DNA from 2 places in the Pseudoalteromonas sp. CO342X genome. Region 2 is predicted to be linked to the other one. Evidence: predicted binding sites of a transcription regulator. Region 2 holds the regulator's gene; the other holds the start of a gene.
The links. Region 2 encodes sigma-54, which starts transcription at its own class of promoters, with help from an activator protein. Its sites were predicted from a motif close to GTTGGCACGNNNNTNGNNT; they were not measured.
Positions count from the first base shown of each region.

Region 1: the regulator sigma-54 is predicted to act here: its motif matches at 3,770-3,788, upstream of EXT47_RS00095 (YggN family protein).

Region 1 covers NZ_SGPH01000001.1:11,346-19,432, reverse strand. Annotated here, with positions in the region: gene folM (dihydromonapterin reductase) at 1-112, shown strand, start outside; gene folE (GTP cyclohydrolase I FolE) at 119-673, shown strand; gene folX (dihydroneopterin triphosphate 2'-epimerase) at 681-1,043, shown strand; gene EXT47_RS00120 (YqaA family protein) at 1,088-1,516, opposite strand; gene EXT47_RS00115 (thioredoxin-like domain-containing protein) at 1,623-2,135, shown strand; gene EXT47_RS00110 (DUF2721 domain-containing protein) at 2,148-2,612, shown strand; gene EXT47_RS00105 (cytochrome c) at 2,714-3,160, shown strand; gene EXT47_RS00100 (PA3496 family putative envelope integrity protein) at 3,350-3,535, opposite strand; gene EXT47_RS00095 (YggN family protein) at 3,824-4,609, shown strand; gene EXT47_RS00090 (PLP-dependent aminotransferase family protein) at 4,648-6,207, opposite strand; gene EXT47_RS00085 (DMT family transporter) at 6,206-7,120, shown strand; gene EXT47_RS00080 (diacylglycerol kinase family protein) at 7,162-8,004, opposite strand.
Region 2 covers NZ_SGPH01000035.1:259,270-267,356, forward strand. Annotated here, with positions in the region: gene kdsC (3-deoxy-manno-octulosonate-8-phosphatase KdsC) at 1-535, shown strand, start outside; gene lptC (LPS export ABC transporter periplasmic protein LptC) at 532-1,086, shown strand; gene lptA (lipopolysaccharide transport periplasmic protein LptA) at 1,076-1,618, shown strand; gene lptB (LPS export ABC transporter ATP-binding protein) at 1,618-2,343, shown strand; gene EXT47_RS16600 (RNA polymerase factor sigma-54) at 2,390-3,889, shown strand; gene hpf (ribosome hibernation promoting factor) at 3,919-4,206, shown strand; gene ptsN (PTS IIA-like nitrogen regulatory protein PtsN) at 4,208-4,666, shown strand; gene rapZ (RNase adapter RapZ) at 4,659-5,525, shown strand; gene EXT47_RS16620 (HPr family phosphocarrier protein) at 5,526-5,795, shown strand; gene mgtE (magnesium transporter) at 6,318-7,676, shown strand; gene pmbA (metalloprotease PmbA) at 7,744-8,087, opposite strand, start outside.

The sequences.
Region 1 (8,087 bases), on a different contig from region 2:
GGGAATTGAGCCTGGTAGCAAAGAAGTTATCAATAGTGTCGACATGATACTCTCTAGCAACTATATGACAGGACGCACGGTACAAATCGACGGTGGCCGCCATTTGAGGTAACGCATTATGCAAGACAAATTACAACAGAGTTATAAAACAATTATTGACGCCGTGGGTGAAGATGCAGACCGCGAAGGATTATTAGATACGCCAAAGCGCGCAGCGAAAGCGATGGAGTATCTTACTCAGGGCTACCGTCAAACACTGGATGAAATCACCAATAACGCGGTATTCAGCTCGGATGCCGATGATATGGTGCTGGTCCAAGATATAGAGTTGTACTCTATGTGTGAGCATCACCTTCTACCTTTCGTTGGCCGTTGTCACATCGCTTATATACCTGACGGTAAAGTGCTTGGCTTGTCTAAATTTGCCCGCATTGTTGATATGTTTGCCCGACGTTTTCAAATCCAAGAGCAGCTAACTCATCAAATCGCCAAGGCCGTTGAGGAAGTCACCGGCGCAAAAGGCGTTGGCGTGATCGTCGAAGCCAAACACATGTGTATGATGATGCGTGGGGTTGAAAAACAAAACTCTAGTATGCGAACGTCTGTCATGCTTGGTAATTTCAGAAGCGACCCCAAAACCCGCAACGAATTTTTACAGTTAGTGAAAGGATAAGCACGCTATGTCGAATGCCATTATTAAGGTGACGAATTTAAGGCTACGTACCTTTATTGGTTTTAATCCCGAGGAGCGGGAAAAAAAGCAAGATGTCGTGATCAATATTGAAATTCACTACCCAGCGGATACGGCATGTTTAGATCATGATAACGTGGCTCACGCGCTTAACTACAAAACGGTGACCAAAGCTGTCATCACACTGGTAGAAGAAGGGCATTTTTTGTTACTTGAGAAATTAGTGGCTGACATACTTGCTGAATGTCACCAACATCAAGACGTGACGTATGCAAAAGTCACCGTAGATAAACCGCACGCTTTACGGTTTGCTGACTCAGTGTCACTCACGCTTGATTGGTACAGAAGCTAAATTAAGCGATAAGACCCTGATATGCACTTCCTTGCCTTCTGGTATTAAGAAATCACCTGTAAGGCAAGGTAAATCACCAGTGCGTAACGGGCGCCTTTACCGAGCGCGACTAACACAAAAAACCACCCAAAAGAGGCCCGTAGAGACCCCGCTACCACAGTCAAAGGATCTCCGACTATGGGTAGCCAAGCAAATAGCAATGAAAACTTACCGTAACGATTAAATAGTCCACAAGCCTTATCATATTGCTGTTGAGAAACCGGAAACCAGCGCTTATTCCGCCACTTAGCGATAAACCAGCCAAGATAATAGTTGACACAGCTACCTAGTAAATTACCTGTTGTCGCAGCCAGCCATAACCAAACCAGTTCGCCTTGCTGTTTCACAACGAACCCACTTAGCGCCAGCTCCGACGACGCAGGTAATAAGGTTGCGGCAACAAAAGCAAGCCCAAATAAAGAAAGATAAATCATATCAACGGCTATAAGAAATTGGACTTTAAGAAATCATCTAAGTCGGGCAATATACTGAAATGTGCGCAAGACTTCAAAAACACCGACATGGAATCAAGGGATAGGCATGAAAACAACAATAAAAATGTTACTACTTAGCACCGTACTCGCTACCGGATTAAGTGGCTGCAAGGCCTCTAACGAAGCGCTACCACAAGCAGACGATGGCTATCAGACCTATATCCACACTGGCGACACCTTTAAACATTTGCAATTTACGGATATCAAAAACCAAGCCGTTAGGTTCGATGCTAATCACAAAAAGTTGGTAATTTTATTCGCGACATGGTGCTCCGATTCGCAACGCTTATTGAGTGAACTAAAACAATCTGAATTACTCACCCAAGCCGAGTTAACCATCGTTGCCATTGGTCGAGAAGAAACTAACACTACACTTGAGCAATTCAACGAAACCATGCAATTGCCCATCCATTTTGTTGCCGATCCCAATCGAGATATGTACAACACGTATGCCAATAAAGGCATTCCTAGAGTCATCTTGCTTGATGAACGCAACCAAGTGATGCAAACCCTCATCGGTGAGCAACCCAACACCTTATCAAAACTAAACTGGAATTAACGAGGTAACTATATGAATCCAGAAGTCGTTAGCATTCTCACGATGGCCAAAGTTATCCAAACCGCCGTTGCCCCTGTATTTTTAATTACGGGTATTGCTGCGACCTTAGGGGTACTATCAAACCGCTTAGCACGGATCACGGATAGGGCGCGTTTACTCGATCGCAAGATTAATACCACGCAAGATGAAGAACTCAAAATGCACTTTAGCCGTGAAATGCGCGCACTGTTAAAACGGTCTCGTTTTATTCACGTTGCATTTAGCATGAGTGTACTCAGTGCGTTGCTTGTGTGTGCAGTGGTTATGCTGCTGTTCATGTCGCACTTGTACAGTATGCCATTGGGTATTACTTTATCGTCTTGTTTTATCGCGGCTATGGTGCTGCTTATTGGCGCGTTTGTCTCTTTGCTTGGAGAAATCTTTCTGGCCACCCGCAGTATGCGCAGGGGCATGATATTCAAAGACATCGAGAGTTGATTATTTAAAACTAGTTGCTTCCGTCACAGGGCACTTATCGCAATTGTTTGATTATATTTGTAATTTACATTGAAAATAGGGAAAAATATTAGGGGTTTACTATGAAGAAACTACTTACCGTCACACTATTTAGCTGTCTTGCAGCAACAGCACAAGCTAACACTATGTTTGAATCGACTGAAGATGCAATTGAATACCGCCAAGCGTCTTTCCAATTGATCCGTTTCCAGATTGGCAATATGGGCGATATGCTAAAAGGCAAAGTACCATTTGATGCTGAAGTATTTAAGCAACGTGCTCACAATGCTGCGCAATTATCGCAAATGCCTTGGGAAGCATTTATCGACGGTTCTGACAAAGGCAATACTGATGCCCTACCAGCCGTTTGGTCAAACAGAGCTGAGTTCGATGGTAAAGCCAAGCAATTTGCCGAGTATGCTCAAGCACTGGCTGTTGCAGCTGACTCTGGCGACAAAAAGCTGATTGCTTCTGCATTTAAAGATTGGGCAAAAGGCTGTAAAGACTGCCATAAATCTTTTAAAGATTAATACCAATCGTATAAAAACAAAACAGCCGCATATTTGCGGCTGCTTACTATCTGAATATCTCGTCACTTGCTTGGCTATCACCAACGACACAGTAACTCAGACATCGCACTGAGTAACCCACAGCCCTGCTTAATCACACAGCCAAATTGAATTACTGTCAGTGCTAGACTCGTAGATGACGTCTAGTGATCAATCATCAATATAGTCGAAATCATCATCGCCTAGATTTCTACGTAGGCGTTTTTGCTCTAAGTAGTCGTCTAGCTTTCTTTTGACTTTACGCTTTTGCTTGTCATGTTGGTTACGACCCAACTTTTCAAATTCATCGTCTGCAAAATCATCATCAAGCGCATCGTAAGAGAATGTCTTACCCACAACTAACTCCAAAATAAAATAGTCATTAATAAAATGAGAGCCGTCTCTCAAGATCACTATTTAGCGCTAAATTGTCATTCTGAAAAGTGAGAGTTTCTTATCCTTACAATAAAAATTTTTTATTACCCAATTCATTTTGACAAAAACAACTATATTTTAGTCAATTTCATCACTTTTAGAGCACATTAACTTTTAACAATAAAACATAATATATTGATTTTATTTGAGTTTATATTTGGCATTGTTCTTGTAACAACAATCATGCAACTGAGCCAATAAGGATCGACCATGAATAAAATTTTACTACTAACAGCAGCAACAATGATGACAACCACCGTCGCTGCACACGAAAAAAATAACATCACGTTTAGCGGTGACAATTGTGAAGTAGAATTTCAAAATGACGTTAGGATCACGCCTGATAACTTGGTGATCACAACGGCCAAAAACAAAACAGCTGAGATCAACAATCTTGGCGAACTGACACTCAATGGCGAGCGCATCGCACTTAATACACAGCAAAAAACGATGCTCACGCAATACGGTGATGAGCTAAGAGGCCGCCTACCACAAGTGGCTGATATTGCTTTTGAAGGCATAAAACTAGCGGGCGTTGCCCTTAATGAAGTGGCACAAACCTTTAATTTAACTAGTTTAGATAGAATCCATGCTGTGATCGATGACCTCGAAACAGAAGTGCAAAATACGTTTTATCAGCAAGGTGCGTTTGTGATGGGCAAGCAAACCTTTGATGAGTTTGGCCAAAATTTTGATAATCAGTTTGAAGAAAAAATCGAGACCGCAGTACAAGGTGCCATGATGCAATCGATAGGTAGCTTACTGGTTGCGATTGGCAACGAAATGTCAGATGCAAACGGTGATATGAGCAGCTTTGAACAACGTATGGAAAACTTCGCAACGCAAATCGAAACCAAAGTTGAACAACAGGCAGAATCTATTGAGAAAAAAGCCGACGCACTGTGTGGCGACTTTGAACAAATCGCGAAAAACGAAGCCATTGTCGCAAAGTCTATCCCCGCCATGTCAGAGTACCAACTGTTTAAATTTAAATAATCTGACCTTGGCATAACTTACATTTAATTAAGGGTACGTTATGCCAACCCTTTCCTTTGTGCATCAGCCAATTCCCCCAGCGTTTTAATCGCTTGCTCTACCGACGCATCCCACGGCAAGCCATAACTGATCCGTATACAATTTTGATACTTTTTGCTGGCACTAAATAGCGTACCAGGCGTAATACTGATCCCACACTCCAAGGCTTTTTGGAACAACAAGGCACCATCGACGTGCTTACCTAAGTCTAACCACAGCACACAACCGCCTTGCGGGCGACTGACTCTTACCTCACTACCAAATGCAACATTCACCGCTTGGATCATACGGTCTCGATTCTCAATTAACCGTTTACGGACCAACTTTAAATGGCGCTCGTAGCCTCCGGAGCTGAGAAAGTCCGCCAATGCCCATTGGTTCATTAAAGATGACGAGCAACTCAACGCACGTTTTATGCGCTTTGCTTTTGCACTAAATTGACTGGCGACCATCCAACCCACTCGATAGCTGGGCGCTGCGGTTTTTGAAAATGACGCACATGTGATCACTAAACCCTTTTGGCTAAATGCTTGTGCCGGTATGCCGCGCTGCTCGGTAAAATATAAATCGCCATACACATCGTCTTCTATCAACACCACGTCACGTTGCTCTAATAGTGCCACCAGCTGCGCACGTCTCGTATCTGGCATAAAGCTACCAAGCGGGTTACTAATACTGGTAGAAAACACACACGCTCGAATATCATGCTTTTCAAGTGCCCGTTCAAGGTCGCTCAACCAAATGCCATCATCCGGGCAAACAGGTATTTCAATGGCCTTTAACCCTAAGTTTTCAGCCAGTTCAACAATGCCAAAATAACAGGGGGATTCAATCGCTATCACGTCTCCGGGCTTGGTCACCGCTTGTAACGCAATCGCCAATGCTTCTTGCGCGCCATTGGTGATCACCACTTCATCCATATCTATTGCTAAGCCCATATCCAAATAACGCCGCACGATTTGCTTTTTTAAACTATCTAAACCATCCATAGGACCATAATTAATGAGTTCATTCCCTGCTTCTTTCATTGCGCGGCGCATAATTTTGGCAAGAACCTGCTCGGTACCAGCAATGGCAATGGGGTTAGCGATACCTAAGGGGATTGCATGTGGCTGATGGATCCCCTTATACACTTGTTCAATCAACGCCTGCTTGTTAACCACTACAGGTTTGGCGGGCAATCGTGCACGCTTCGGAGAGTCGTTGTGCGAAGCTCTGTGGCATAAAAAGTAGCCGGACTTCTCTTTGGCAACCACTTTTCCTTGATCTTCAAGCGCTTGATAGGCCTGCTTTACCGTTGGGATACTGACATTTAAGTTTTGCGCCATAACACGCAATGAGGGAAGCTTTTCGCCCGGTAAAATAGACTCTTGTTCTGCCATCGACAAGATCATTTGGATCACCTGCTGATAGAGAAAGGCGGAATGTTGGCGTTGAATAACGGTACTCATAAGCAATAATCTGTATAGGTATAAATTAGCAAATTCTGTATATAGCTTATACAGAATAACAGCGTAAACTACAGACTTCCACTGCTGTTTGAATCTAGAGCCGATCATGAAAAATCTATTTCTTTACGCCATCACTGTGTTGATTTGGGGATCAACATGGCTTGCCATTGAATACCAACTTGGCAGCATCAACGAGTTTGTGTCGCTGTTTTACCGCTTTGGCCTCGCCGCGGTTTGTATGTGGGCGTTTGTCATCTATAAGCGTGTGCCAATGCGATTTTCTCGCCGAGATCACGGCTTTTTCATCCTCTTAGCGCTGTGTAATTTTGGTGCTAACTATCTCTTCTTGTATTGGGCTCAGGCACATTTAACGTCAGCGATGGCATCAATTGCGTTTTCATTATTATTGGTCGTTAACATCGTCAATACTAAGTTATTTTTTGCCAAACCTATTGCAAAGCGAATTTACTTTGGCGCATCACTGGGCACGCTTGGGATAGTCAGCTTGTTTTGGCACGATTTGGTCGCATTTGATTTGCAAAGCGAGGCCTTCTTGGGATTATCATTAGCTCTATTAGGAACAGTGGTCGCGTCACTCGGTAATATGGTGAGCGTACGCAATTCCAATCAGCAAATTGATGTTATGGCGGGAAATGCGTGGGGTATGCTTTACAGCGCTGTCATGTTAGCAACCTATGTCGCCTTTAGTGAACATCAGTTTATCAACCAAGCGCCGGCATCATATTGGTGGTCTCTGATTTACCTCAGCGTGTTTGGCACCGTTATTGCCTTTGGTTGTTATTTCTCACTACTCAAGAATATTGGTCCTGAGAAAGCGAGTTATTTGATAGTGTTATTTCCTTTTGTTGCCGTGGCCTTGAGTACCTTATTTGAAGGCTTTGAGTGGCAGCAAAACACCTTTATTGGATTTATTTTGGTCATCCTAGGTAATGCGATTGTACTCACGCCTTTAGATCGCATCTACGCTTGGTTGTCCATTCGGTCCCCAGTTAGAAGTTGAAGTCTTACCAATGCTTTAGCTTCTTACTTTTCAGCGCCATTTTATAATGGCGCTTTTTTTATGTTCAGAGCTCGGCGGCAGCAAGTTATCGTCGCAGGCGTGCGCCCAACAATCTCACCATCAGCCTCGATGTCATATCCCTCTTGTGCGATATAAAGCTCTGTAATGCGACCGTGGTGCACATTTCTTGTGCCCATATGACGTTTAAGTAGCATATTGACAAACAATACCACCCGCTGCCAATGCGTTTGCGGCGTGAACCACAGCAGCTCCAACTGACCGTCATCAAGACAAGCCATAGGAGCAGGAGTTAACCCTGCCCCAAAGTGTTTGCCATTCGCAAGTAACAACATCATACCCTGCTCAGGCCACGCATTGCTGTGATAGCGAATGAGCTTGGCAGTAAACAGCGACATTAATCCCGCATAGGTATAGCTCAGCTTTCCTAGCCGTTTGGTTTGTCCTAAGTTATTCATGACATGCGCGTTAAAGCCAATCCCAGCAACATTGACAAACCAACGCCCGTCCACTTTACCCAAATCAATACTCGAGATCTTGTCTGAAAATACAGCTGCTCGCCACTGTGCTTTGGAATAATGAAACTGCCGAGCAAAATCGTTGCCAGTCCCCGCTGGCAGCAGCGCAAGCGTGTTATCCCGTTCAGCAATGGCATTGGCGACTAGGTGCAAAGTGCCATCCCCCCCAATCACCACCACGCTCACTTCCGCCGTAGCTGCTTGAGCAATTGCGTCCCTATCTGTGACAAAGTTTCCAGTGGTATTAAACCAAGTTGCCGTCAACTGTTGTTGTTTTAATTGTTGCTTTAACCATGCAATTTGCGCTTTCCCCTCAGCACCCGCTAAAGGGTTGACTACCACCAGCATAAAAACCCTTAAATACAAAAACTCAACTTATATGAATAAAAAACCAAAACTAAAACCAAAAATAAAAAACAAAAACCACAAAC
Region 2 (8,087 bases):
ATATCAGACGATTTCACCTGAAGCTTGGGAAAAAGCAAAACAAATCAAATTATTGATTTGCGATATTGATGGCGTATTCTCAGATGGACGTATATACCTTGGTAATAATGGAGAAGAACTGAAAGCATTTAATACCAAAGATGGGTTTGGTATTAAGGCCTTGATTGATAGTGGTATCGAAGTCGCCGTTATCACAGGTAGGCATTCACAAATAGTTCAGCAACGCATGACTAGTTTAAATGTAACTTATATTTACCAAGGCCAAGAAAACAAGTTAGTGGCATATGATGAACTGAAGACTAAGCTCAGCCTTAGTGATGACGAAATTGCATATATTGGTGATGATGGCCCAGATCTACCCGTAATGGAGCAAGTCGGTTTTGCCGTTGCCGTCAATGATGCACACCCTCTTGTTAAACATATCGCCCATTACACGACCTTGATGCCTGGTGGTTTTGGTGCCGTGAGAGAACTGACTGATCTTCTAATGCTCAGCCAAAATCACTTATTGACTTCCAAAGGATCAAGTACATGACCGTATTACGTGTCATCTTACTCATTGTTTTCGCTTCTCTAATGGTATGGATGTGGTCGCCCATGTTTAATCCATCAGAGGCGGACTCAGCAAAAGAAGATGAACCGTTAGCTAAGCCCGATTATGTTGCAACCACGCTTCAGCAAACGACCTATAGTGAAAATGGCTTATTAAACTATCAGGTAACTGCTGATAAGATGGAGTTGTATCAAGATCTTGGCTTTAGTCACTTTGAAAAGCCTATTTTCACCTTATATAACGGTGAGCAGAATTGGCAAATAAGTGCATTAGAAGCAACACTGTACGAAAACAATACCTTGATATTAGAAGGCAATGTGCTGGCAAAGAATTTAACGCCTAACGCCATGATCACCGATATCAATGCCGATAATGTAAGAGTTGAAATTAAGCAAAAATTGATGAAATCGGAACACCCTGTCGTTATCACAGGTCCTAGTCTTAGGATCACGGGTAAAGGGCTGCATGCAGATCTACAAAAGCAAGTGATCGAACTCATCAACCACACAAAGACAATTTATTATGACCAGTAAAATCATTAACAAACTAATTTTCATCGGCTTGCTTGCAAGTTCTACTTTAGCAATTGCTGCAGAACAAAATGAAGTCATTATTGATGCTGGCCGTCAGCAAGCTCAACTGCAAAGCAACATCGGTATTTTTGAACAGAATGTTGTTATTATTCATGGCAACAGAAAAATAAATGCCGATCGCCTAGAAGTCCACCGCCGCGCGGAGCTTGGTACTAACAAGCAACTGCTTGTTGCTACTGGCAGCCCAGCTATTTTCAGTGAACGTCAACCTGATGGTAATTTGCTAGAAGCCAAAGCAAACGAAATTCGTTACGACGTTGCGAAAGGCACCTTAGTCATTTCTGGCGATGCGGAAATCAATCAAACTGGGCAAAAAATCAATGCGCAAGTCATCACCTATGACATTGAAAAGCAATTGATCAGTGCTGAGCGCTCAGACCAAGAAGATTCTCGGGTAAGAACCATCCTTGTTCCTGTTGATGACAAAAAAGACGCAAAAGATAAAAAAGCGCAGGAAGAAGGTAACAATTAATGAGCGAGCTCAAAGCAACTGGTCTAGCAAAGAGTTATAAAGGTCGTCAGGTCGTCAAAAATGTTGGTTTAAGTGTTCAGGCTGGCAGCATTGTAGGCTTATTAGGACCAAATGGAGCGGGTAAAACCACTACGTTCTACATGATTGTAGGGTTAGTACCAAGCGACAAAGGTTTTATTCAGATTGATGATGAAGATATCACTTTGCTACCAATGCACAGCCGCGCGCGACTTGGTATTGGCTATCTACCACAAGAGTCTTCAATCTTTAGAAAACTCACGGTCTATCAAAATTTGATGGCGATTTTAGAAACTCGAAAAGACTTATCTAAAGTTGAGAGAGAAGCTGAACTAAACGAGTTACTGGACGAATTTAATATTCAACACATTCGTGACTCACAGGGCATGGCATTGTCGGGAGGCGAAAGAAGACGCGTAGAGATTGCTCGCGCTTTAGCCGCTAATCCTAAGTTTATCCTGTTAGATGAACCTTTTGCTGGTGTTGATCCTATTTCGGTGTTAGATATAAAGACAATCATAGAGCACCTAAAAAACCGCGGTATCGGTGTGCTAATCACCGATCATAACGTTAGAGAAACACTGGACGTATGTGAAAAAGCCTACATCGTTTCACATGGTGAGTTAATCGCTGCAGGCACGCCAGAACATGTTTTGGCAGATCAAACCGTAAGAGATGTCTACCTAGGCGAACAATTCAAGCTATAGTTAAGACGTAGTATTAATAACTGTTAAAAAGGATTGTTAGAGATACATGAGGCAATCATTACAGCTGCGCATGGGGCAGCAACTTACAATGACTCCACAACTGCAACAAGCCATTCGCTTGCTGCAGCTTAGTACATTGGATCTGCAACAAGAAATACAAGAAGCATTAGACAGCAATCCATTGTTGGAAGTGGAAGAAGGTGATAATACTGACGGCGAAAACGCTGACCAACACAGCCAAGAAAAGAGCAGTGCTGACGACAATCAAGATTCAAGCGATGAAGCGCAGGTTAGTGACTATGAAATAGACTCAGATACCGCCATGAGCAAAGACACTGTCAGTGATGACCTTGCCATGGATGTCACTTGGGACGAATATATGAGTGCAGCACCCGCTGCAAGCTCAGGCCCACTTCCCGATGACGATAATGTTTATCAAGGGGAAACCTCTGAATCTCTCCACGACTATCTCATGTGGCAACTTGAGCTGACACCATTTAGTCCAACAGATAGAGCGATTGCGATTGCGATTATTGAAGCGGTCGACCTGTCAGGCATTTTAACACTGTCTTGCGAAGACATTTTAGAAAGCATTAATGATGAGAGTAGCGAAGAGCCTATTGAGCTGGATGAAGTCGAAGCCGTGCTCAAACGTATTCAGCTTTTCGATCCTGTCGGTATCGCAGCGCGCAGTTTACAAGAATGCTTGTGTATTCAGCTAAATCAATTCGCCCCAGATACACCATGGATTGCCGAAACGAAAATGATCCTGACAGAGCATATCGACTTGCTTGCCAGCCGTGACTATCGAACTTTGGCAAAGAAAACGCGCCTTAAAGAAGCCGATCTCAAAGAGGTCATGACGTTAATTCATAGCCTTAACCCAAAACCAGCGGCAAGCATTATTCATGAAGAGCCTGAATATGTGATCCCTGACGTATCAGTGAAAAAAGTAAAAGGTCGCTGGGTCGTAGAGCTAAATCCTGATGCTATGCCTAAAATAAGAGTAAACGACCATTACGCTGCGATGTCTAGAACGGCAAAATCCAGTACGGATAGTCAGTTTATTCGCTCACATTTACAAGAAGCAAAGTGGTTTATTAAAAGCTTAGAAAGCCGAAATGATACTTTATTAAAAGTTACCAATTGCATTGTGCAACAACAACAGGCATTCTTTGAACATGGCCCCGAAGCAATGCGCCCTATGGTGCTAAATGATGTTGCTGAAATGGTTGAGATGCATGAGTCCACAATTTCCCGTGTGACAACACAAAAATACATGCATACACCTCGGGGAATATTTGAGCTGAAGTATTTCTTCTCTAGCCATGTAAGTACAGAAAATGGAGGTGAGTGCTCCTCTACAGCAATTAGAGCACTTATCAAAAAGCTGATAGCTGCAGAAAATACCGCGAAGCCATTGAGTGACAGCAAAATTGCAGATATCTTAGCTGAGCAAGGAATTAAGGTAGCGAGACGCACGATTGCAAAATATCGTGAATCCCTAGCCATTCCACCGTCAAATCAGCGTAAAAGCTTGATATAAGACGTAAAACCCAAGAAGGAAAAATGCTTATGCAACTAAATCTAACTGGTCGCCATGTAGAAATTACTGACTCATTAAGAGACTATGTCACCAACAAGTTTGCGAAGCTAGAAAGGCACTTTGATCATATCAATAACGTGCATGTGATCCTTGATGTCGAGAAGCTAGTACAAAAAGCAGAAGCAACATTACACGTAAACGGCGGCGAGCTATTTGCATCAACAGAGCATCAAGATATGTATGCCGCAATTGATGGCCTTATCGACAAGCTAGATCGTCAAGTTATTAAACACAAAGAGAAGCTCACTCGACACTAAGATGAAATTAAGTGAATTAGTGAACAAGGACTGCAGTAAAGCTGCGGTCCTTTTTAATAGCAAAAAACGTATTTTAGAATACATCAGCGAACTGGCTCATAGCCAAATTCCAAATACCAGTCAGCATGCTATCTTGGACGCCTTAATGGCGCGAGAGAAATTAGGCAGCACAGGGATCGGTAAAGGCATTGCCATTCCCCATGGTCGACTTGAAGGTTTGGATAAAATCCTTGCAATGGTGCTTGTCAGCGAGCAAGGGATCCAGTTTGAAGCCATAGATAAGCAGCCTGTCGATATTTTTGTCGCGTTCATCGTACCCGAAGGTGATAATCAACAGCACCTGAAGACCTTAGCGGCGATTGCTGATACACTCAAAGACAAGTCTTTTTGCAAAATGCTTAGGCAAGCAAAAAGTGACGATGAGTTATATGCAGTGATCCAAGGTGAACTTGATGAGTGATGAAGAAAAAGGACTCGAGCTTATCATTATCAGTGGCCGCTCAGGCTCTGGTAAATCTGTAGCGCTTCGAGTATTGGAAGACTTAGGCTACTATTGTGTAGATAACATTCCGGTCAATTTGCTGCCGTCTTTAGTCCGCAGCGTTTCGGACAATTATAATAAAATAGCAGTCAGTATTGATGTCAGAAACTTACCTAAAGAACAGGACGAGTTTAATGACATTCTTGAATACTTACCAGGCTTTGCCAAACCTACCCTGTTTTATTTAGACAGTGACGATCAAACCCTGATAAAACGCTTCTCAGAAACACGCCGTTTGCACCCTCTTTCACTGCATAATCTTCCACTAGATGTTGCAATAAAGAAAGAACGGGAATTGTTAGACGTATTGATCACTCGCGCCGATTTTCTCATTGATACTACAGGCCTGAGCGTTCATCAACTTGCAGAAGATATCCGCGAAAAAATCTTAGGTAAAAAAGACAAACAACTCATTATTACCTTTGAATCTTTCGGCTTTAAACACGGTATCCCAAAACAAGCGGATTACGTTTTTGATGCGCGCTTTTTGCCCAACCCACATTGGGAGCCTGAGCTTAAGCCGCTAACTGGCCTAGATCAGCCAGTCAAAGACTATTTGTCGAGTCACAGCATCGTGCAAAAGTTTACTTGGCAGATCCAAACCTTTGTACAAACTTGGTTACCACACTTAGAGCGTAACAATCGCAGTTATCTAACGATTGCAATAGGATGTACAGGTGGGCAACATCGCTCGGTATATTTAGCGCAAACCATTGGTGAGCGTTTTGCTAAAACCCATCCCAACGTCAAAATTCGCCACCGTGAGCAAGAGGGTTAAATGCTAGAAGATACGTTTTTAATCCAGAACAAGCTTGGTCTGCACGCTAGAGCAGCGACGGTTCTTGCACAATTAGCAACCCAATTTGATGCCGAAGTGACCTTATATCAAGGAGACAAAAGTGCAGCTGCTGACAGCGTACTAGCGCTGTTGTTACTTGAAAGCAGCCAAGGGAAAGAAGTCCGAGTGGTTTGTGAAGGTCCTGATGCTCAGTATGCACTAGACGCCATTGGCGGACTAATAGAAAATAAATTTAATGAATCCGAGTAACTTGGGCTACTAGCACCAAAATAGCACTAAGGTCTGATTCATTTAGTCCGTGCTAATCTCCCCCTCCGTAACCAGACTGGTCTAATACCAATTAGTCTTAATACTTACTCAATTTGAAGGAGCAAACCTGACGCTAACTGTGTTAAAAATTTCTCATTTAGAACAACTAAATAGCAAAATTTTCGCCGTGTTATCAACAAGGTTTTCTCGCTTAAAAATAGATCACTTAATTAAGCGAATTGGTATAATAAGTCTCTCATAATTAAGCGTAAACCTTGGTAGTTCCCAATAAACTGAGTTACACTGTAATACCAATTTAGGTTTCTCTCGTGCAGTAAAGCGAGTTGCCGAGAAAATCCTACTTTATCGTTGCGTACACCTTTAACGTGTATTAACGATAACAACCCACCAGCAGAAACAACACGAATAAAATTCAAATTAAGAAATTGATTTCTGCGATAAAATAAATGAATAGGGTTAACTTAATCACGTTAGCCACCATTATTATCAAAAAGGATGCCTATGCCTGAAGTATTTGAACAAGACTACACACTGGAACAACTCCAAAAGGTAACTAAAGCCTTAAACAGTGGTCAGTTTGTTCAAGTTAGGCGTATGCTCGCAGAAACAGCTCCTTGTGATACAGCACTGCTTTTAGAATCATCCCCTCATAAAGTTCGCTCTATGCTGTGGCAGCTCGTTGACCCAGATATCCAAGGGGATGTCTTAGAGGAACTGTCAGAGGACGTAAGACTTGGGATCATCGCCCAGATGGAGCCGGAGCTAATTGCTGCCGCTACAGAAGACATGGACGACGATGACCTTGGTGATGTTCTGAGAAGCCTGCCTGATACCGTCTACCAAGACGTTATCGGTGCGATGGATAGCCAAGATAGAGAACGTGCGACACAAGCATTGTCCTACAAGGAACACTCGGCCGGTGCGCTAATGAGCACTGACACGGTCACTATTCGACCCGATGTTACCTTAGAAGTTGTATTTAGATATCTACGTCTTAAAGGCGAATTGCCAGACGGTACGGACGAGTTGTATGTAGTTGATAAAGACAACTGCTTTTTAGGCACGCTGCCTGTCAATACCTTATTAACTAAGTCTCCTGACAGTATGGTTCGAGACTTGATGGATGAAGATAAGGAAACGATCCCTATCTCCATGGATGAGTCTGAAGTGGCGCAGCTTTTTGAGCGTCACAACTGGATCTCGGCTCCTGTAGTTGACGATAACGCCCATTTGCTTGGTCGTGTCACCATTGATGACGTTGTTGACGTCATCCGTGAAGATGCTGAGCACAGCTTGTTAAGTATGGCAGGTCTTGAAGATGAAGAAGACACCTTTGCGCCAGTTCTAAAAAGTAGCCAGCGCCGCTCTATTTGGCTTGGAATTAACCTGCTAACCGCCTTAATGGCAGCGTTTGTTGCAAGCTTCTTCGAAGGTACTCTGGATATTTTACCTATTCTCGCGGTGTTAAATGGCATAGTACCAAGTATGGGCGGCGTTGCCGGTAGCCAAACGCTAACCCTAGTGATTCGTGGTATTGCCCTTGGCCATATTAACCAGACTAACCAAAAGTTTTTAATGGGTAAAGAGCTGGCGATCGGCGCCTTAAACGGCGTGCTGTGGTCAGTATTGATCGCTGGGGTTATTGCTGTATGGCAATGGGACTTCACACTCGGTGCAGTTATTGCCTTCGCAATGTTTATGAACTTAGTCGCAGCAGGTATCGCGGGTGCCAGTATTCCAATTATGCTAAAGAGAATGAATATCGACCCAGCACTAGCTGGTAGTGTGGTACTAACAACGGTTACCGATATTGTCGGGATCTTTGCATTCCTTGGCACCGCAACTTGGTTATTAGTGTAACAGTAAGAGTGTCGAAATGGCGGGAAATGCTGGTCAAAACCAGCATTTCTTGAGCTGATGAAGGGAGTTATTCGCCCGCTATTTGCATATTATTGAGTAGTATAGAGCCGGTTTGTACTGCGCCTCGGCATTCAATATCACCACCAACGCCTTCAATCCCCATAAACATATCTTTTAAATTACCAGCGATAGTAATTTCACTTACAGGATATTGAAGCTCACCATTTTCAACCCAAAAACCAGCAGCTCCCCTTGAGTAATCACCAGTTACCGTATTAACACCTTGTCCCATTAGTTCAGTGACTAACAAGCCAGTGCCCATCGACGCAAGTAGGCTGGTTAAATCGTCGTGTGTTGGTTTTACTAACCAGTTATGGATCCCACCTGCGTGACCTGTCGCTTGCATATTCA